DNA from 4 places in the Kitasatospora dryopteridis genome. Region 1 is predicted to be linked to each of the others. Evidence: riboswitches for the same ligand, from Rfam matches in the RefSeq annotation. Region 1 holds a riboswitch; each other region holds the start of a gene.
The links. Region 1 has a riboswitch for cyclic di-AMP ahead of ACQ614_RS31565 (LysM peptidoglycan-binding domain-containing protein). Riboswitches for the same ligand answer to the same signal wherever they lie in the genome.
Positions count from the first base shown of each region.

Region 2: linked by a shared signal. The riboswitch ahead of ACQ614_RS12375 (M23 family metallopeptidase) and the one ahead of ACQ614_RS31565 (LysM peptidoglycan-binding domain-containing protein) in region 1 are both predicted to bind cyclic di-AMP.
Region 3: linked by a shared signal. The riboswitch ahead of ACQ614_RS21425 (transglycosylase family protein) and the one ahead of ACQ614_RS31565 (LysM peptidoglycan-binding domain-containing protein) in region 1 are both predicted to bind cyclic di-AMP.
Region 4: linked by a shared signal. The riboswitch ahead of ACQ614_RS28705 (family 16 glycosylhydrolase) and the one ahead of ACQ614_RS31565 (LysM peptidoglycan-binding domain-containing protein) in region 1 are both predicted to bind cyclic di-AMP.

Region 1 covers NZ_CP192749.1:6,969,156-6,974,181, reverse strand. The annotation lists gene ACQ614_RS31575 (MFS transporter) at 1-767, shown strand, start outside; gene ACQ614_RS31570 (hypothetical protein) at 898-1,584, shown strand; cyclic di-AMP (ydaO/yuaA leader) riboswitch at 2,112-2,264, shown strand; gene ACQ614_RS31565 (LysM peptidoglycan-binding domain-containing protein) at 2,266-3,321, shown strand; gene ACQ614_RS31560 (pectate lyase family protein) at 3,393-4,379, opposite strand.
Region 2 covers NZ_CP192749.1:2,715,197-2,720,222, reverse strand. The annotation lists gene ACQ614_RS12390 (PP2C family protein-serine/threonine phosphatase) at 1-294, shown strand, start outside; gene ACQ614_RS12385 (hypothetical protein) at 733-927, shown strand; gene ACQ614_RS12380 (DUF6348 family protein) at 934-1,710, opposite strand; cyclic di-AMP (ydaO/yuaA leader) riboswitch at 2,081-2,245, shown strand; gene ACQ614_RS12375 (M23 family metallopeptidase) at 2,249-3,262, shown strand; gene ACQ614_RS12370 (hypothetical protein) at 3,308-3,850, opposite strand; gene ACQ614_RS12365 (hypothetical protein) at 4,374-4,610, opposite strand; gene ACQ614_RS12360 (trypco2 family protein) at 4,788-5,026, shown strand, end outside.
Region 3 covers NZ_CP192749.1:4,699,030-4,704,055, reverse strand. The annotation lists gene ACQ614_RS21435 (FtsB family cell division protein) at 1-264, opposite strand, end outside; gene eno (phosphopyruvate hydratase) at 363-1,649, opposite strand; gene ACQ614_RS21425 (transglycosylase family protein) at 1,854-2,693, opposite strand; cyclic di-AMP (ydaO/yuaA leader) riboswitch at 2,698-2,886, opposite strand; gene ACQ614_RS21420 (cytochrome P450 family protein) at 3,080-4,363, opposite strand; gene ACQ614_RS21415 (SDR family NAD(P)-dependent oxidoreductase) at 4,591-5,019, shown strand; gene ACQ614_RS21410 (MazG family protein) at 4,977-5,026, opposite strand, start outside.
Region 4 covers NZ_CP192749.1:6,369,989-6,375,014, forward strand. The annotation lists gene aceB (malate synthase A) at 1-1,060, shown strand, start outside; gene ACQ614_RS28700 (allophanate hydrolase-related protein) at 1,201-1,587, shown strand; gene ACQ614_RS28705 (family 16 glycosylhydrolase) at 1,633-2,940, opposite strand; cyclic di-AMP (ydaO/yuaA leader) riboswitch at 2,944-3,119, opposite strand; gene ACQ614_RS28710 (8-oxoguanine deaminase) at 3,376-4,758, opposite strand; gene pucL (factor-independent urate hydroxylase) at 4,955-5,026, opposite strand, start outside.

The DNA of each region.
Region 1 (5,026 bases):
GGTGGTCGGCGCCGGTACTCACCGGGTTCGCGGCCGGGGCGGTGCTGCTGGCGCTGTTCACCGGGCACGGGCTGCGGGCGCGGCGGCCGCTGGTCGACCCCCGGGTGTTCCGCTCCCGCCGGCTGCGCGCGGCGGCCGTGGGCACGGCGGCGTCCTTCTTCGGCCTGTTCGCGCTGTTCTTCGTCAACTCGCAGTTCCTGCAGTACGCCAAGGGCTACCCGCCGGCCCGGACGGGGCTGGCGATCGTGCCGCTGACCGTCGGCATGGCCCTGGTGCCGCGGCTCGCCGCTCGGTTGCAGGACCGGCACGGCGTGCGCCTGGTGGCCGGCGGCGGGCTGGCCCTGATCGGCGGCGGGCTGCTCGGCGTCTCCACGGCCGGCCCGGCCACGCCGTACCCGGTGTACGCGCTGTGGCTGCTCGTGCTGTCGGCCGGCATGGGGCTGTGCGCCCCGGGTCTGACCCACACCGTGGTGTCCGAACTCCCCGGCCACCAGGCCGGGCTGGGTGCCGGGCTGAACACCGCGGCCCGGGAGCTCGGCGCGGCGCTCGGCGTCGCGGTCGTCGGCACGGTGCTCGCCTCGCACGCCGGGGGCGGATCTGCGCACGGCCCGGCCGAGTTCACCGCCGGGATGGCGGCCGGCCTGCGGGTGGTCGCGGTGCCGGTGCTGCTGGCGGCCGTCGCCGTGACGCTCGGCCTGCGCGGTCGGCCCGCCGGCGCCGGCCCCGCGGCGGCTCCCCGGCCCGTGGCGGACCGGAGCGCGAGCTGACCCGCGCACGGGTGACCGGTACACGGGCCGACCGGCCGACCGCCGGCCCACCGCCTCCCGGACCGCCGTCTCCCGGCCGGCCGGCACCCGGCCGCGGGCGGCGGCGGGCCGGTTTGCCACCATGCCTGTCATGACCGTCATCGTTTCCGTCGACGCAGCGGGGTGCGGCTGCGCGGCGCGCCGCCCCTGGTCCCCCTCTCCTCCGCCCGGGTGGGCGCGGGCCGCCGGAACGTCGCTGGCCCGCTGGGCGGCGCCCGGGTGCACCGCGTCGCCGTACGGCGGCCACGGGTTCGCCCCCGCGGAGCGGGCCCCGGTGGCGGGCGAGGTGCGGATGGTGGGGATGGACGGCCCGTTCCTCGCCGAGGGGCCGTTCTGGTGCCTGTTCGCGCCGCCGTCCACGGTGGCGAACTGCGCGCCGGACTGCCCGGAGGAGCTGCCCGCGCACGCCATGGTCCGCTGCACGCCGCTGGCGGTGGCGGACGCCCGGCCGGGCGGGGCCTGGGTGCAGGTCTCGGTGGACGAGGTGGTCGGGCTGACGGAGGCCCAGCAGCGGTGGGCGCCGTCGGCGGAGGGATCGGTGACGGACTGGCTGCCGCCGGAGGGCGCCGGGGTCGCTCGGACGAGCTTCCGGTACGTGGAGTGGTCGGCGCAGGGCGACCTGGGGTGGTGGGCGGTGCTGCGGGAGGACGGCGACCGGCCGGTGCTGCTGCTGGCCGAGTCATGGTCCTTCGACGGGAACGACGTGGCGATGGGGCACCGGCCGCTGACGGACGGGGAGGCGGCCGCGGTGCTGGCGTGCTGGCCGCCGGAGGGCTGACGGCCGGCCGACCGGGAGGCCGGAACGGAGGGCATGCCACCGCTTTCCGTTCCGCCACGAACGGTGCCGGTCCGGTGTTCGCGCGTCGCGCCCGAACGGCGGCGCAAAGATCCTCCGGGCCTCCGTTCGTGCCGTGATCACCCCGGCGGGGCGGGCCCGCCGGGGCCGCCCGCCGACGGACCGCCATTCCCCGCACACGGCAACGGAAGCGGCCGCCCGCATTTCCGGCGCGGAATTTCGCCGAATTTCCCACGGAATTCGCCCGGGACCGCCCGCCGCGGACACGTCAGGCCGGGTCGGCATCCCCCGTGACCTGCGTGGCGACCCGTCGGCGCCCCGTCGACAGCCGTTCGCATGACGGGGCGTGTGGCCGAAATGCACGCCTGCGGCATCTCAGCACTCGTGATGATTGTGTGATGTTCAGGATGCTGGCTTGTTATCGCGGTGACGATCCCTCTAATCTCCACCTCAGCCCGACAGCACGGGCGCCCGAGGCGCGGCACGCCGAACCCTGCCCACCGCGTCGAACGGGTCACCGACCAGACCCTGGGCAGGGACGGGGGACCCACGTTTCGACGCCGCCCCCACACGGCTAGGGGTGAAGCCGCGTCCGCGCGGCCGGGCCACCTCCCCGGTCCGAACCCGACAGCTCACCTCGCAGGCGTGCGGAGAGGGAACTCGATGGGTTTCATCGGCTCCGGCCGTCACCGCCGCCCCACCCAGACCGAGCGCGCCGTCGCAGCCGCCGGCGTGGCAGGTGCAGGTCTGGCGATCCCGCTGCTCACCGCCACCGGCGCCCACGCCGCCCCGGTCACCACCTGGGACGCGGTCGCACAGTGCGCCACGGCGGGCAACTGGACCAAGGCCACCGGCGACGGCACCTACGGCGGACTCCAGTTGGACCTGCGCACCTGGGTCGCCTACGGCGGCGACCTGTTCGCCTCCACCCCGGACCGCGCCACCAAGGACGAGCAGATCACCGTTGCGGAGCGGGTGCTCGCCGACAGCGGCGCCAAGGTCTGGGGCAAGTGCGCCACCACCGCGGGGCTGACCGGCGAGGGCAAGCCCGAGACCGTCGTGCCGACGGAGACGGCCACGCCCGCGCCGACCACCACGGCTCGCGGTGCGGCCCCGGTCTTCCCCGGCATGCAGGGCCGGGACGCCAACGGCGTGTACTGGTACCAGGCCGGCGGCCAGTGGTATTGGACCACCAGCCAGGAGATCTACGACTACTGGACGGGTCCGGGCGCCACCCAGAACGACCAGGGCGACAACTCCGGCAACGGGCATTCGGCCACTCCGCCGACCCCGTCCGCCCCGACCACCGCGCTGCCGCCCACCGGCACCGTGCCGGGCACCCCTGACGCCACCACCACCCCGGCCCCGGGCACCACCCCCGGCACCACGCTCCCGGGGGCCACGGCGCCGACCACGACCGACCCGACGACCGGTCAGCCCGTCACCGGCGTCCCGCCGGTCACCGACCCCACCGGCGCGGCCACCGGCCCCGCCGCGCCCGCCACCGCGGACCAGGCCCCGGCGGCCACCTCCGCGCCGCAGGACTCCCAGGGCGCCAAGGAGGCGACCACCTACACCGTGGCGGCCGGCGACACGCTGTCCGACATCTCCGACAAGAACAAGCTCGGCGGCTGGAAGCAGGTCTACGACAGCAACGAGTCGACCATCGGAGAGAACCCGGACCTCATCAAGCCCGGCCAGGTCCTCAAGATCAAGTAACCTCGCAGGCACGCCGCACGACGGCCCCGGGCAACCGCCCGGGGCCGTCGGCGCGTTGCGCGTGCTTCGGCTCAGATCCGGCCGGTGCCGGCGCCCGCGGTGTCCACGGACGCCACGGTGTCGGCACCCGTCGGGTTGTAGGTGTAGGGCGCGGTGGTGAAGCTGCCGGTCCGGGTGATCTCGGTGGTGGTCGAGCCGAGGTCGTTGCGGAACAGGTTGGCGTAGCCGTCCGTCTTGCTGTCGCCGGTGGTGGTGACGGACTCGAAGCTGCCGGCGAAGGTGTTGCGCTCCACCAGCACCTGGGCGCCCATCCGCGAGTGGACGGCACTGTCGCCGACGTTGGTGAAGTAGTTGCTGTACACGTGCGCGGTGCCGAAGCGGACGCTGGGCAGGCGCGAGTTGACGTTGTCGAACCAGTTGTGGCCGTAGGTCACGTGCAGCTTGCCGGTGTCCTCGGAGGCGTTGCTGTCGGAGTGGCCGACCAGGCTGACCTTGTAGTGGTCGTGGAACTTGTTCCAGGAGGCCGTGATGCTGTCCGAGCCGTGCGTGATGTCGAGCAGGCCGTCGTAGTAGTCCTTGCCGTGGGTGCGGTCGGAGGACAGGTCGTTGTGGTCCACCCACACCTTGGTGGAGGCCTGCAGGGTGATGGCGTCGGTGCCCACCGCCTTGGAGATCTTCAGGTTGCGGAGGATGACGTTGGTGGCGTTCTTCACCCGCAGACCGCCGCCGGTCAGGCCGGAGTTCGCGCCGACGCCGATGACGCTGGTGTTGGAACCGACGTCGACCTGGCCGCTGAGCGAGATGGTGCCGGAGATGTACACGGTCTTGGCCGCGCTGCCCGCCACCGCGGACTTCAGCGCGGACAGGGTGGTGACGGTGGTGCTGCTGCCGCCGGCGCCGCCGGTGGTGCCCGCGGCGAAGCCGTACGGCGAGCTCTCGTAGGTGGCGGCCCGGGCCTGCCCGGCGGCGGTGGCGGAGAGGCCCGCCACCAGGGCGGCCCCGACGGCGGCGGCGAGCGCGCGGCGGCGCAGGGCAGAACGTCCCACTGTTGCGATCATGACAATCAGTCCCTCGGGTCGGACGGGTGGGGGACGCCCGGCGGTCGGCGGGTGTGGCGGTGCAGGGAGCGCCGGACCGGACTCCGGGCGGAACGGGGGCCCGGCCCGGTCGATCCGCACGGGCGAGAAGGGCTCCCCTGGATTCGGCCGTGTTCACATGAGTGAACAGTGGCTGCATCCATGGCCAGACCGTAGGCGCGAACCTGACATGCCGTCAATGCCCCCGACAGCAAGACGTGACGATCGGGCAGAGGCGTCCGCCCCGAGCCGAAGGGCCCGCCGGCGCCGAAAGGGTGGACCCCTCCTGCCCGTCGGCGGGCAAGGAGGGCGAGCACGGGAGCGAAGCGACGGAGCATGGGGGCACCTCCCGGCCGCCAGGCTGGGGGAGACCGTCGGCGCCGGATCAAGAGGGCCCGGAGGCGAGCGGGCGACACCCGCCCCGAGCCGAAGGGCCCGCCGGTGCCGAAAGGGTGGGCCCCTCCTGCCCGTCGGCGGGCAAGGAGGGCGAGCGCGGGAGCGAAGCGACGGAGCATGGGGGCACCTCCCGGCCGCCAGGCTGGGGGAGACCGTCGGCGCCGGGTCGGGAGGGCCCGGAGGCGAGCGGGCGACAGCGGACGCTCCGGCCATCGCCCGGGGCCACCGGCCGG
Region 2 (5,026 bases), 4.3 Mb from region 1:
ACCGGCCGCTGGGAGGTCAAGGAGTCCGAGGAGGGCCCGCTGCTCGGCATCTACGACGGCGCCAAGTTCGAGGGCCTGCGCGGCCGCCTCGACCGCGGGGACGTCCTGCTGCTGTGCACCGACGGCATGGTCGAGATCCCCGGCCGGGATCTCGGCGAGGGGATGGACCGGCTGATGGGGGAGGCGGACCGGCTCGTCGTCAACGGCTTCCGCGGCGCGGCCGGGCGCCTCATCGAGACCGTCGCCAAGGACGTCAACGACGATCGCGCCGTGCTGCTGGTGTGGCGCCAGTAGCGTCTGTCAACCCCTGGGGAGTGATCTTCGGCCAATCCTCACAGCCGGACCACCCGGTGGAACACAGGCCACGGGCCTGCCGATTGGCCATTCCGGCGTGTTGACACCCGGCCCCGCCGACGGTTCGTCAGAAGGCATGGGCTATCGTCTCGGTCGGCGGAAATTCGTCTCACATGGCAGGATCTTCGCCCCGGGCTCCCGGCTAGTCCTTTACGCAGGCAGCACGAACGACCACACTGAGTCCGGGTGGGCTGGTCGATGCTCGGGGGATTGGGGGCGGCAGGTGCGGCAGACAGCAGGCGGTATCGGCGCCACGGGCACCTCCACGACGGCGGGATCGGTCGACTCGTGCCAGGGACGGTCGGCGCAGGCCGCGGTCCGGTTTCGACACGGGGTTCCAGCACGAACCCCCGCCACAGATTGAGGAAGTGAGTCCGGGTGGCCTTCTCCGTCTCCGCGTTGTTCCTGTTCGGCGTCATCGTCGTGATCTTCATCCGCAACAAGCAGCTGAAGACCAGCCACGCGATCGTCGCAGCGCTCTTCGGCTTCATGGTGAGCCAGTCCACGGCGGCCCGGCCGATCCAGGACTTCCTCAACCAGCTGGCGAAGACCATCTCGTCCGTGGCGAGCTGACCCGCCCTACTGCCCGACCCCGGCCCGCCGCCAGCGCGCCAGCAGCCCGCGCCGCACGGCCGGCGCGGCGGCCGGCGGCACCTCGGCGGCGGCCGGAGCGGCCTGCGCCGCCGCCGCGCCGTCCGGCACCAGCAGGACGAACAGCCTTGCCCAGCACAGCCGTTCGCCGCGCGGCCAGTCGAGGCCGCGCAGCGCGGCCGAGGCCTGCTCCGACACGGTGCCGTTGATCCGCACCTCGGCGACGTCCTCCCCGGCCCGGCCGCCGAGGAACAGCTTCACCCCGGTCACACCGGTGCCCGCCGACAGCGCCAGGGCCCCGGCGAGCGCCGGCAGCACCTGGTGGTCCGCAAGCCACTCCGCCAGCAGGTCGCTGCCGAAACCGAAGACCGCAGCCGGACCCTGCACCGCCTGCCATCCCGGGAGCTCCGCCGGGCGGCAGCGGTCGGCGTGCTCGCCGCGCCCGTCCTGCAGCTCCACCACGGCCGCGGCCGTGGTGGTCGCCCACATCCGTACCGCGCTGTCGAGCCGCTCCTCCTCGGTGCGGCCCAGGCCCGCCGTGCAGTCCCACACCACCGGGCCGTCCGCCTGCCCCAGGTTCAGCACGAAGCCCAGGTCCACATGGCCGGCCGCACCGCCCTCTCCCGGATGCTCGCGGACCGCCACCGCCGTCGTCCCCGGGCCGCGCACCACGCTGCCCTCGACCGTGAACCGCTGCCCGTACCGGGCGGCCATCTCGCGCACCACGCTGCGCTGGATCACGTCCAGCCGGGACTGCGGCCGCACCCGCGACTCCTCGCTCGAAAAGGGGCTCGAACACCGATCGCGAGCGAGGTTATCGGCCCGGGCCGACGGCCTGCAGAGGGGCCCGCGTGACCAGCGTCACCGGGTGGGCCATGATCCGTGCCCGGCCGCGACCGGCCGCGCACACGGGGTGTCCGATTTGCCGGACTGCTGATGATCCGGACACGTACGGTCACTGCATCGACTGCGCTCCGCCCACCACTCGCGGGCGGAGAGTGACCCTCCGGGCGGCCGTCGACGGTCCGTGAGGCCGAGACGCTTGCCTCCGAGGCGCCCATCGGGTTTTCCTCGAGTCCTGCCCGGCCACCGGCTGGGCGGGCCACCGGGCGGAACGCCGAGTCCTGCCGCCGCCCGGGGTCACGCACCATTCCGTGCACGGCAGGAGCGGGGGACCCAAGGTAAGTCGCCGCACCGGGCAATCCGGGACGGCTTGGGGTGAAGTCGCGCCTTTTCGCGACCGGGCGAACTCCCCGCCCGAACCCGACAGCTCACCTCGCAGGCGTCGGAGAGGAACAACTCCATGTCCGTTCTGGGCACCCGTCTGTCCCGCGTCGCCGTCGCCACCGGTGTGGCCGCCGCCGCCATCGCCATCCCCGCCACCGCCGCCAGCGCCCACAGCGCCCCCGCCGCGGCCCCGGCCGCCGCCCAGGCTGCTGCGCCGGCCGCCGCCCAGGCCGCCGCGCCCGCGCAGGCTCCCGCTGCCGCTCCGGCCGCCGACACCACCTACAAGGTCGTCCGCGGCGACACCCTTTCCAAGATCGCCAACGCGCAGCACGTCGACGGCGGCTGGAAGAAGCTGTACCAGGACAACCGCCAGGTCATCGGCGGCAACCCGAACCTGATCTTCCCGGGCCAGAAGCTGGCCGTCGGCGGCGCCGCCGTGCAGGCCGCCGCGCCGCAGGCCGCTGCTCCCAAGGCTGCTGCTCCCAAGGCCGCTGCGCCGAAGGCTGCTGCGCCGCAGGCCGAGGCGAAGAAGGCCGACACCGCCGCCGCCTCCCGCTCCGAGAAGCGCACCCCGGTCCAGGCCGCCCCGAAGCCGGCCGCCCCCAAGACCGAGGCCGCCAAGCCGGCTGCCCCGAAGCCCGCCGCCGCCCCGAAGACCGAGGCCGCCAAGCCGGCCGCGGCCGCCTCCGGCTACGTCGCCCCGGTCTCCTCCGGCCTGGGCACCCCGTACCACAAGGCCGGTTCCAACTGGTCCAGCGGTTACCACACCGGCGTCGACTTCGCCGTCAGCACCGGCACCTCCATCCACGCCATCGCCGGCGGCACCGTCGTCGAGGCCGGCTGGGGCGGCGCCTACGGCAACAACGTCGTCATCAAGCACGCCGACGGCAAGTACTCCCAGTACGCCCACTTCTCGGCGCTGAAGGTATCGGTCGGCCAGACCGTCACCGCCGGCCAGGTCATCGGCCTCTCCGGTGCCACCGGCAACGTCACCGGCCCGCACCTGCACTTCGAGATCCGCACCACCCCGTCGTACGGCTCCGACATCGACCCGGTCGCGTACCTCGCGGCCCACGGCGTCCGCGTCTGACGCACACCGCCGCACGGCACCACACCCGAAGGCCCGACCCGGGGATCAACCGATCCCGGGGCCGGGCCTCGGCCGTTCTCCGCCGGCCTGCGGCTGCGCGGCCGCGGCGCGGAAGTCGTATCCGCAACTCCCACAGACCAGTACGCCGCGCCGGACACCGTTCCCGCAGACCGGGCAGTCCCGCCGCCCCCGCCGGTCGGTGACCAGCCACAGCACGCCGAGGATCACGTCACCCATGGCCCAGAGCACGACGATCAGCGTCGCACCGATGCCGGTCCCGACGTTGCTCGCCTCGCAGTCCGTCAGGGCGTTGCCCACCAGGCCGTCGCAGTCCCGGGCGGTCGAGGCCACACCGGAAACCAGCCAGATCAGCATGACCAGGTTGAAGAGAAGGATCACCCAGGTGAAGAACCGCCAGTGGGGTAACCGCCACCGCTGACCGCCGCCCGGTACGTTCGTCTGCTGCCCTGTTCCCATCGGAACCACCCCGTTCCGCCGGCACACGGCCAGCGCCCGGGGACGGGGGCCGCCGCCGATGTTCGCCTCACCTTCCAGGCTCTCCCCGGCCGAATGGGCGGGCAACAGCACGACCGGCGGACTGCGAACGTGCGGACACAGAGGGCCTCGCAACAGCCTGAACAACCACCGCTCGGTCGCCCCGGAGGGGAAACGGGGTGGTGTTCGCAGGGCCCACGGGCGTGGCGCCGCGCCGCAACCCCCCCGGCCGGGGCTCGGCAGAGGGCGTGCGCCGGGGTGGGAGTCGGCGGTCTCCACTTCCGTGACGCAGAACAGAGCACGAGCGGTCGATCGTGCGGGCGGTCCGTGGACTGGTGAGCGAGGCCGTCCACGGGCACGGAACGGGCGTGGCGGCCTGAAATTCCCTCAGACGACGAAGGCCCCAGCTCTGCGATCAGGTCGCTGAGCTGGGGCCTTCGTGTTGGAGCGGGCGACGGGAATCGAACCCGCGTGGCCAGTTTGGAAGACGACGGCACTGGATGTGGGCTGAGCTGGCGACTCGCTGACCTGCGGGGGAGCGGGGCGCCTCGCCGTTGTTCCCCGGGATTCCCCGCCGAGGCCTGGCCGAACGGGCACGCAAGGGGCACGGTGCGGCTCACAGCAGCTTGTACGCCCACCGCTCGGTGGCCCAGTCGCCCGACGGCCGCTCGACCGCCCCTGAGGCCCGTAGAACGGCTACAGAGCGCGCCTCGGCGCACACCTGATCACCCGGCATCAGGAAGAGCGGCTGATCCAGCGTGAAGACGTAGCAGCCCGGCTCGAAGTCGACCCGGTTGAGCAACAGCATCCTTGGCGCGGTGATCCGCGGCCCCGCGAGCATCATGCCGGCCATGGTCTACGGCCTCGGCCGGGAGAACCAGCAGATTTACAGGCCGCTGACCAAACACGCTCTGACCATGTCACTCTCGATCTTCGGCCCAGTTTGGTCCGTCGTTGGTCCGGATCATGCCGGGAAGGGCCTTCAGTCCGGAAGACTAATGGCGGGGCCTCGCCCTCATAAGAGCCATCTGTGGAGCTCGGATTTGGCTGCATGATGCGGGTGGGTGGTTCTACGGTGGTCGCATTCATGACGGGACGTCGGATCGGGATGGGTGCAGTGGATATTCTTCTGGTGGATGCGGTGGCGGCCGTGCGGGACGAGCTCATCGCTGCGGCAGCCGTGGGTGGAAGCCATCCGGACGTGGTGTTCGCGGTGGGTCCGGTGGAGATGGAGTTCGAGGTCGAGGTACGGGCGGACGCGAAGGCGAA
Region 3 (5,026 bases), 2.3 Mb from region 1:
GGGCATCGCGAAGTGCAGCCGCTCGCGGGCCTGCGCCTTCACGTACTCCGGGTCCTGCCAGCGGGCCTTCGCCCGGCGGAGTTCGTCGACCTGCTGCCGGGCGTGCTCCGCCCTCGCCCGCTGGTCGGCGATCTCCGAGCGCTGCGTCAGGAACTGCCTTGCGGGGTAGGCGAGTATCGCCACCAGCGAGCACAGGACGAGCACGAGCACGGTCGCGCGGCTGGTGAAGCGCGGTCGCCCCGCCAGTCCCGGGATCTTCCACATCGCTCGTACCCCTCCTGCTCACGCCGGTGCCCCGGCCCCCACCCTACGGGGTGGTTGCCGGGGCACCGGTCCAGCGGCCGTGTGTCAGCCGCGGGGTGTCAGCCTTCGAACTTGAACCGCGGGAACGCGCCGCGGCCCGCGTACTCGGCGGCGTCGTCGAGGATCTCCTCGATGCGCAGCAGCTGGTTGTACTTGGCGACGCGCTCGGAGCGGGCCGGGGCGCCGGTCTTGATCTGGCCGCAGTTGGTGGCGACGGCGAGGTCGGCGATGGTGACGTCCTCGGTCTCGCCGGAGCGGTGCGACATCATGCAGCGGTAGCCGTTGCGCTGGGCCAGCTCGACGGCGTCCAGGGTCTCGGTGAGCGAGCCGATCTGGTTGACCTTCACCAGCAGCGCGTTGGCGGTGCCGGTCTCGATGCCGCGGCGCAGGCGCTCCGGGTTGGTGACGAACAGGTCGTCGCCGACCAGCTGGACCTTGTCGCCCAGCTTGTCGGTCATGGCCTTCCAGCCGTCCCAGTCCGACTCGTCCAGCGGGTCCTCGATGGAGACCAGCGGGTACGCGGCGACCAGCTCGGCGTAGTAGTCGATGAGCTCGGCGGAGGAGATCGCCTTGCCCTCGAAGGTGTAGGCGCCGTCGTTGTGGAACTCGGAGGACGCGACGTCCAGGGCGAGCGCGACGTCCTTGCCCGGGGTGTAACCGGCCTTCTTGATGGCCTCGACGATCAGGTCGAGGGCCTCGCGGTTGGAGTCCAGGTTCGGCGCGAAGCCGCCCTCGTCGCCGAGGCCGGTGGACAGGCCGCGCTCCTTCAGCACGCCCTTGAGGGTGTGGTAGACCTCGACGCCCCAGCGGACGGCCTCGGAGAAGGACTCCGCGCCGATCGGGGCGATCATGAACTCCTGGATGTCGACGTTGGAGTCCGCGTGCGAGCCGCCGTTGAGGATGTTCATCATCGGCACCGGCAGGACGTGCGCGTTGGGGCCGCCCAGGTAGCGGAACAGCGGCAGGTCGCTGGCCTCGGAGGCGGCGTGCGCCACGGCGAGGGAGACGCCGAGGATGGCGTTGGCGCCGAGCGAGGACTTGTCGGGGGTGGCGTCCAGGTCGAGCATGGCCTGGTCGATCAGGCGCTGCTCGGTGGCGTCGTAGCCGACCAGCTCCGGGCCGATCTGCTCGATGACGGCGAGGACGGCCTTCTCCACGCCCTTGCCGAAGTAGCGGTTCTTGTCGCCGTCGCGAAGCTCCAGGGCCTCGAAGGCACCGGTGGAGGCACCGGACGGGACAGCGGCACGACCGGTGCTGCCGTCGTCGAGGCCGACCTCGACCTCGACCGTGGGGTTACCGCGGGAGTCGAGGATTTCGCGGGCTACGACGACATCAATGGACGGCACGAGGCATCTCCTAGCGGAAGCGGATGAGGGTCGTTACGACCAGAGCCTAACCGCACGGGCCCACGGGGCCACGCCGCGCATGGCCCTGTCTCACCGTGTGACCTGGCTACTCGCCGGTAGTTCACCTGAAGGACCACAAAACCGGCCGTCCGCCCCCGGGTGCCGCCCCGCGGGCGGACGGGCCGTTCGTACAGTGCCGGTCCGTCAGTCCAGCTGCAGCTGCTGGCCGGGCAGGATCAGGTCGGGGTCGGCGCCGACGACCTCCCTGTTGTTCGCGTACAGCTGCTCCCAGCCGCCGGCCTGGCCGCGGTCGGCGGCGATGCCGGAGAGCGTGTCGCCGGGCTGCACGGTGTACGTCGCGCGGCCGACCGCGGGGACGGGGACGGCCTGGAGCGTCCGCCCGGAGTCCTCCGCCGCGGCGTCCCCGTCGTCGCCGCCGGCCGGCCCGGCCGGGGTCGGCGGCAGGTACCGCTCGTAGATCTCGCGGTGCGCCGTCCAGTACCAGCGGTCGTCCTTCTGGTACCAGTACACGCCGCCGGACGCGTCCCACCCGCCGTGGCCGGGGAACCGCGGCGAGCCCGAGCGCTGCCCGCTGCCGGACTGCCCGCTACCGGACTGGGCGGTGCCGGACTGGGCGGTGCCGGCCGCCCCGGTACTCGAGGCGGAGGCGCGGGTCAGGCCGGCGCGTTTGGAACAGACCGGCCACGCATTGGGCCCCTGGGAGGCCAGCACCTTCTCGGCGACGGCGATCTGCTGGCTCTTGCTCGCCTGGTGGGCGAGCGGCGCGTACCGGGCGCCGCCGAACCCCTTCCAGGTGCGTGCGCTGAACTGCAGCCCGCCGTAGTAGCCGTTGCCGGTGTTGATCTTCCAGTTCCCGCCGCTCTCGCACTGGGCGACCTTGTCCCAGATCGAGACGGGGGCGGCATGCGCGCCCGCCGCGGTGAGCAGCGGCATGGCGAGGCCGACACCGGCGACACCCGCGACGGCGACCGCCTTCTCGGCGGAGGTCCTGCGGCGGTGGCGGCCAGGTCCGGTGAAGAGCATGGGTTGTCCCTCTCCGAACGCCTGCGAGGTGAGCTGTCGGGTTCGGACCGGGAGGCTTGGCCCGGCCGCGGCCGCAGGAGGGGTCCTGCTGACGCGGCTTCACCCCTAGCCGTGGGGACGGCGACGAACGTGGTTCCCCCGCCCCTGTCCTTCGTCTTCGGTCGTCAGGCCCGGGATGCGGCGGACAGGATTCGGCGTTTCCGCAGCCGGGGTCCGCTGCTGCGGACTGATCCGGAGAGTAGGCAGAGCCGACGACCGATCACAAGCTCATATCGCTCATATCACGCAAGAATTACGGCGAACTGATTATCGCCCACGAACGATACTGGTTTGTCCTGATTGATGAGTGTTCAGTCCCGGTCTCCCGGCGGCGACACGACACACCGTCAGGCGGTGTCGTCCCGCCCGGGCGGCGGTGGAACGTCCGCCTTCGGGGTGAAGGCGACCGGCAGCTCGCGCAGCCCCCGCATGATGAGGCCGCCGCGCCAGCGCAGGTCGGCCGGGTCGGCGGCCAGCGCGAGGTCGGGCAGCCTGGTCAGCAGCGTCGCCAGCGCCGCCCGGCCCTCCAGCCGGGCCAACGGCGCACCGATGCAGTAGTGGATGCCGTGGCCGAAGCCCAGGTGCGGGTTGTCGGTGCGGGCGAGGTCCAGGGTGTTCTCGTCGGCGAACCTGGCCGGGTCGCGGTCGGCCGCCGCCAGCACGACCAGCACCGGGTCGCCGACCGGGATCTCCACCCCGCCGATCGCCAGCGGCCGGGTCGCGAACCGCCAGGTGGCCAGCTCCACCGGCCCGTCGTAGCGGAGCAGCTCCTCGATCCCGGTCTCCAGCAGGCCGCTCTCGCCGCGGGCCAGCGACTCCTGGAGCAGCGCCCGCTGGCCGGGGTTGCGCAGCAGCGCGTACAGGCCGTTGCCGATCAGGTTGACGGTGGTCTCGAAGCCGGCGAACAGCAGGATGAAGGCCATCGCCGCGGCCTCGTTCTCGGTCAGGTGCTCGCCGTGGTCGCTGGCCCTGATCAGCCCGGAGATCAGGTCGTCGCCGGGGTCGGCCCGCTTGCGGTGGATCAGCTCCGCTAGGTAGCCGCGCATCCGCTTCACGGCCCGGCCGACGCCGCCGCGCTGCCCTCCGTGGTGTCGGATCATCATTCCGGCCCAGTCCCGGAAGTCGTCCTGGTCCTCGGGCGGCACGCCCAGCAGGTCGCAGATCGCGTAGATCGGCAGCGGGAAGGCGAACTCGTGGATCAGGTCGGCGGTGCCGCGCCCGGCGAAGGAGTCGATCAGCCGGTCGGTGAGCTGCTGCACCCGCGGCTCGAACTCCGCGACCCGCCGCGGGGTGAACGCCTTGGACACCAGCCGGCGCAGCCGGGTGTGGTCCGGCGGGTCGATGTTCAGCAGGTGCGTCATCAGGTCGGCCTGCCGCTCACCCGGGATGCCGACCCGGCCGGAGCGGTGCGCCTGCTCGCTGTGGTGCACCGGGTTCTTCGACAGCCTGCTGTCCGCGAGGGCCTGCCGGGCGTCCGCGTACCGGGTCACCAGCCAGGCCTCCACTCCGCTGGGCAGCGTGGTGCGGTGCACCGGCGCGTGCTCGCGCAGCCAGGCGTAGGCGGGGTACGGGTCGGCGGCGAACTCCCAGGTGAAGAGTTCGGGCTGGTCGGTTCGGGACGTCTCCGGCATGCCCCGACGGTATCCGCTGGACGGCGGCCCGCCCGACGCCAGGCACCGTCCGCCGTGCACCCGTGGGACACGCCCCGGACCGTCCGCCCGGACGGGCGTGAGTCTGGTCACCTGGGGGGTAATCCCTGTTGCGGAGGGTCGCGGGGTGCCTACGATCCTCCGATAACCGATGACGGGCGGCCGTGCGGTGCCGTCCACGGGGAAGCGTGCTCAGAGAGGAGCAGGCCGTGCGAGTAGCCGGGGCAGTGGTGGTCATCGCCGTACTCAGCGGGGGCGAGGGGGCGGACCTCGCCCGCCGCTTCGCCGCCGCAGGGGCCGCGGGCATGCTCGTCGCCGACCTGCGCCCCGGCGTGGCGGAGGACCTGGCCACCGAGCTCGACCGCCCGGGCTGCCCGGTGGTCGGCGTCAGCGGCGACGCCCACCAGCCGAGCGACATCGCCGCCCTGGTGGAGACCGCCACCAAGCACCTCGGCCCGATCGACCTCTTCGCGGTCGCCGGCCCGCACGGCGAGCGGATCGTCTCCTTCGCCGACCTGCCCGACAGCCTCGCCCCGCTCGCCGAGCTGCTCGCCCTGGTCGGCGAGGCGATCAGCGAGGTCGTGCCCCCGCAGCGTCAGTCCGACAGCCCCTCGGCCGTCCGCACGGCCGTCCGGTAGCGGCGCG
Region 4 (5,026 bases), 600 kb from region 1:
CTTCGGCCTCTACTTCTTCCACAACGCCGCCCGCCTGCTCGCCCGCGGCACCGGCGACCCGAACTCCGGCCCGTACTTCTACCTGCCGAAGACCGAGAGCCACCTCGAGGCGCGGCTGTGGAACGACGTCTTCACCCACGCGCAGGCCGAGCTCGGCATCCCGCACGGCACGATCCGCGCCACCGTGCTGATCGAGACCATCACCGCGGCCTTCGAGATGGACGAGATCCTCTACGAGCTGCGCGACCACGCGGCCGGCCTCAACGCGGGCCGCTGGGACTACCTCTTCTCCATCGTCAAGAACTTCCGCGACGCCGGCGAGCACTACATCCTGCCGGACCGCAACAGCGTCACCATGGCCTCGCCGTTCATGGCCGCCTACACCCGCCTGCTGGTGCAGACCTGCCACCGCCGCGGCGCCCACGCGATCGGCGGCATGGCCGCGTTCATCCCCTCCCGCAGGGACCCGGAGGTCAACGCGGCCGCCTTCGAGAAGGTCAAGGCCGACAAGGACCGCGAGGCGGCCGGCGGCTTCGACGGCTCCTGGGTCGCCCACCCGGACCTCGTCCCGGTGGCCCGCGCCAGCTTCGACGCCGTGCTCGGCGACCGCCCGCACCAGAAGGACGCGCCGCCGCCCGCCGAGCCCGTCACCCCCGACCAGCTGCTCGACATCGCCGGCGCCGGCGGCCACTGCACCCGTGCGGGCCTGCACAACGCCGTCCAGGTCGGCGTCCGCTACATCGAGGCCTGGCTGCGCGGCCTCGGCGCCGTCGCCATCTTCAACATGATGGAGGACGCCGCCACCGCCGAGATCTCCCGCTCGCAGATCTGGCAGTGGATCAACAACGGCGTCGTGCTCTCCGACACCGGTGAGAAGGCCACCGCGGAGCTCGTCCGCCGGCTCGTGGCCGAGGAGCTCGCCGAGCTCCGCACCGAACTCGGCGCGGACGCCTACGCCGCGGGCCGCTGGGCCGAGGCCGCCAGGCTCTTCGAACAGGTCGCCCTGGCCGAGGAGTTCGTCGACTTCCTCACCCTGCCCGCGCTGCCCCTGCTCGACTGACCCCAACCTATCCGCCCGCGGGTGTCCCGCCGCCCCTCCAGGTCGTCGAACTCGCCCGCCACATTTCACCGTTCCGTACGGCTCCCGCCGCCCCGGCACCGGGAGCCGTACGGAACGCCTGTTTTCGGAGGCACTTCCCCATGGCGCTCATCTTCTTCAACGGCCAGGCCATGACCGGCGGACCGTTCCACCCGCTGGTCGCCGAGTACCTGGTCGGCCCGGTGCGCACCGCGCCCGGCCACCGCTTCTTCTCCGTCCGGGACGTCTGCCCCGGGCTGCTGCCCGACCCCGGCAGCGGCTCGGCGATCGAGGGCGAGCTGTACGACGTCCCGCTGGAGCACCTGCGCGACACCGTCCTGCCCGGCGAGCCGCCGGAGTTGGAGCTCGGCGTGATCGCCCTGGAGGACGGCACCCCGTGCCTGTCCATGGTGCTGCGCCGAGGCGAACTCGAGCGCGGGGTGCACCGGGAGATCACCGGCCACGGCGGCTGGCGGGGCTACCTCGCCACGCTCGGCCGCACCGCCTGACCGGCGCCCCCGGGGGGAGGGCGCCGGTCAGGCGGACGAGGAAGGTCAGCCGGCCTTCCAGAACTTGACCGAGTCGATGGCGATGTCCGCCGAGGAGCCCACGGCGGGCACGGTGCCGCCGAGGGCCGTCTCGGACTGCAGCACCCAGTGCATCGCGTTGCCGGGGATGCGCGCGGTGGAGCGCCCGATCACCTTGCCGTCCAGGTAGAAGGTCACGCCGTCCTTCTGCCAGTCGACCGCCGAGGTGTGCCACGCGCCGGCCGTCGGGACGCCGGTGGAGAAGGCGTCCTGGTCGCTGCCCGAGGTGGCGTCGGCGCGGTGCATGAACGCACCGATCTTGCCGTTCAGGTCGCCCTCGGGGAAGTCGATCTCGCCGTGCTGCGGCCAGATGCCGTCGTCCGGCCAGAGCAGCCACGCCATCTTGTAGCCGGCGGCCGAGGTGGCCTTCCAGGTCACCTCGAAGCGCCCGTACTGGACGCCGTCACCGCCGGCGGACGGGAGCTTGGGCACCGGCGCGGAGACCCAGGTGCCGGAGGCGTCCCGGTTGAGGTGGAGGTTCATCTGGCCGTTGGCGATGGACATCGTCTTCGACGGGGCGTAGGTGCCGTTCTTGCTGGTGTCCTTCCAGCCGTCCGGGTAGGCCCACCACTTGCTGTCCACCGCGGCCGGCAGCCCGGTGCAGTGGCTGGCGGTGATGGACGAGCCGTTGGAGCAGCCCTTCCAGCTGCCGAGCGGCACGTTCACGCCGTCGAAGTCGTCCGACCAGGTCGGCGCGCCGGCCGTCGAGGTGGGGGAGGAGCTCGCCGACGGGGAGGCGGTGAAGCTGGGGGCCGACGTGGTCGGGGCCGCGGACGGCGTGGCGGGCGCCGAGGTGGCGCTCGCCGTGGGGGAGGTGCTCGGCGCGACCGGGGCCGTGGTCGGGCTCGGGGCCGGCGCCGGGGTGCCGGTGCTGCGGACGTCCAGCGTCTGCACCGGGAGGTTGTGCCAGCGCCGGTTGCCGTCCTGCCAGGTGCCGAAGGCGGTGTAGACGCCGGCCGGCAGGGTGCGGGCGGCGGTGGTGACGGTGACCCCGTCGGGGCAGATCTGCACGTTGCGGGCGGTACCGGGGAAGTCCAGCTTGTTGCCGGCGGCGTCGCGGACGGCGACGCCGATTCTCCGGGCGGTGAAGCAGGCGGAGGAGTGGACGGACAGGGAGGCGGCTGCCGCGGTGTCCGCGGCGATGGCGACCGGCGCGAGCCGGTCCTGGGTCACCTCGGGCACGTTGGCGGCCTCGGCGCTGCCCAGGAAGGGGACGGCCAGCAGGCCGAGCCCGGCGACCGCGCCCACCTTGAGGGCGATGGCGGAAACAGGCATGGAGTTGTTCCTCGACGACGCCTGCGAGGTGAGCTGTCGGATTCGGGCCGTCAGGTGGCCCGGCCGCCGGAGGGCGGCTTCACCCCGAGCCCTGGCCGTCCGCGAGCATGCAAGCGGGGCCAGGGCGACTTACCTGGTTCCCCCGCTCCCGTCCGTGTCGCATCTCGCATTGCCGTCACCGGGCGGACGGGACTCGGCGGTCCCGGGACGGGGCCCGCATGGCGCGGGCGTCCGAGCAGGTTAGCAGTGTCTTCCCGGAGGGCAAGGCGCCGGACAGCCAGTGTCAGGTCCATCACATCCGGGCACGCCGCAGCCCCCGGACCCTCGCCGTGGGTCCGGGGGCCGTGCTCCGGCCGGCCCCGGCCCGCTGCGGGCCGGCCGGGGCCGCGGAGTCCGGGTGGCGCACCGTCCCTGGCGCGGCCCGGAGTCCTGGGATCAGACGCGGGAGGCGAGCTCCTTCGCGGCGCGGGCGCAGGCCAGCGCGATCCGGTCCTCGTCGACGGTGGTCAGCACGCCCTTCTCGACGACCGCGTTGCCGTTGACGAAGAGCACGGCGAGCGGCGGCAGGGCGCCCAGGGTGAGCGCGGCCACCGGGTCGGCGATCGAGGAGTGCATGATGCCGTCGATCTTCCACAGGGCCAGGTCGGCGAGCTTGCCGGGCTCGATCGAGCCGATCTCGTTCTGCCGGCCGAGCACCCGGGCGCCGCCCATGGTGCCCAGGCGCAGCGACTGACGGGCGGTCAGGGCGTCCGGCCGGCCGTGCAGGCGGTTGATCAGCAGGGCGTTGCGCAGCTCGGTGCCGAGCTCGCCGGACTCGTTGGAGGCGGTGCCGTCCACGCCCAGGCCGACCGGCACGCCGGCCTTCAGCATGTCCGGGACGCGGGCGATGCCGGCCGCCAGGCGGGCGTTGGAGGACGGGCAGTGAGCGACACCGGTGCCGGTCTCGGCGAACTTGGCGATGTCGGAGTCGTTCATGTGGACGCAGTGCGCCATCCACACGTCCTCGCCGAGCCAGCCGGTGGACTCGAAGTAGTCGGTCGGGCCCATGCCGAACAGCTCCTTGCAGAACTGCTCCTCCTCGGCCGTCTCCGAGCCGTGGGTGTGCAGCCGGACGCCCTTGCGCCGCGCCAGCACGGCGGACTCCTTGAGGAGTTCGGTGGAGACCGAGAAGGGGGAGCAGGGCGCGAGTGCCACGTGCAGCATCGAGCCGAAGGAGGCGTCGTGCCAGGTGTCGACGGCGGCCTCGGAGGCGATCAGGATGTCCTCGGTCCTCTCCACCGCGTGGTCCGGCGGCAGGCCGCCGTCCTTCTTGCTGCGGTCCATGGAGCCGCGCAGCGCGGTGAAGCGCAGGCCGAGCTCCTGCACGCCCTCGATGGAGGCGCCGAGGATGTCGCCGCCGCCCTGCGGGAAGACGTAGTGGTGGTCGGAGGCGGTGGTGCAGCCGGACTTGAGCAGGGCGGCGGCCGATCCCTGGGTGGCCGCGTGCACCAGCTTGTCGTCGATCCGGGCCCAGGTCGGGTAGAGGGCGACCAGCCAGTCGAAGAGGATGTTGTCCTGGGCGAGGCCGCGGGTGATCCACTGGTAGAAGTGGTGGTGGGTGTTGACCAGGCCGGGGGTGACCAGGTGCCCCTCGCCGTTGATCCGGCGCACCACGTTGTCCAGCCACTGCGGGGCCGGGCCGTCGCCCACCGACTCGATCCGGTTGCCGAGGATCACCACGTGGCCGCGGGCGTACTCGGTGTCGTTCGCGTCCACCGTCGCGACGGCGACGTTCTCGATCACGATCCGCTGGTCGGCGGGTGGGGGCTGGACTGCCATGGTGTGAACTCCTATGGGGGCGAGGGCTGAGGGGGCGCCGCGGGCGGAGCGGCGGGTGGTGCGGCGGGTGGTGCGCCCGGGCCGCCGGACGGGGCGGGCCGGGCGGGCCGGGCCGGACGGGGTGCGGGCGCCGCGGGGAGGCACAGGTGCCCCGCGGCGGCCGTCCGGCCCGTGGGCGGGTGCGCCGGCCCGGCCGTCAGGCGACGGGGATGACCGGGACGACGCCCTCGCGGTGCACGGTGCCCTCGATCAGGCCGTACATCCGGTC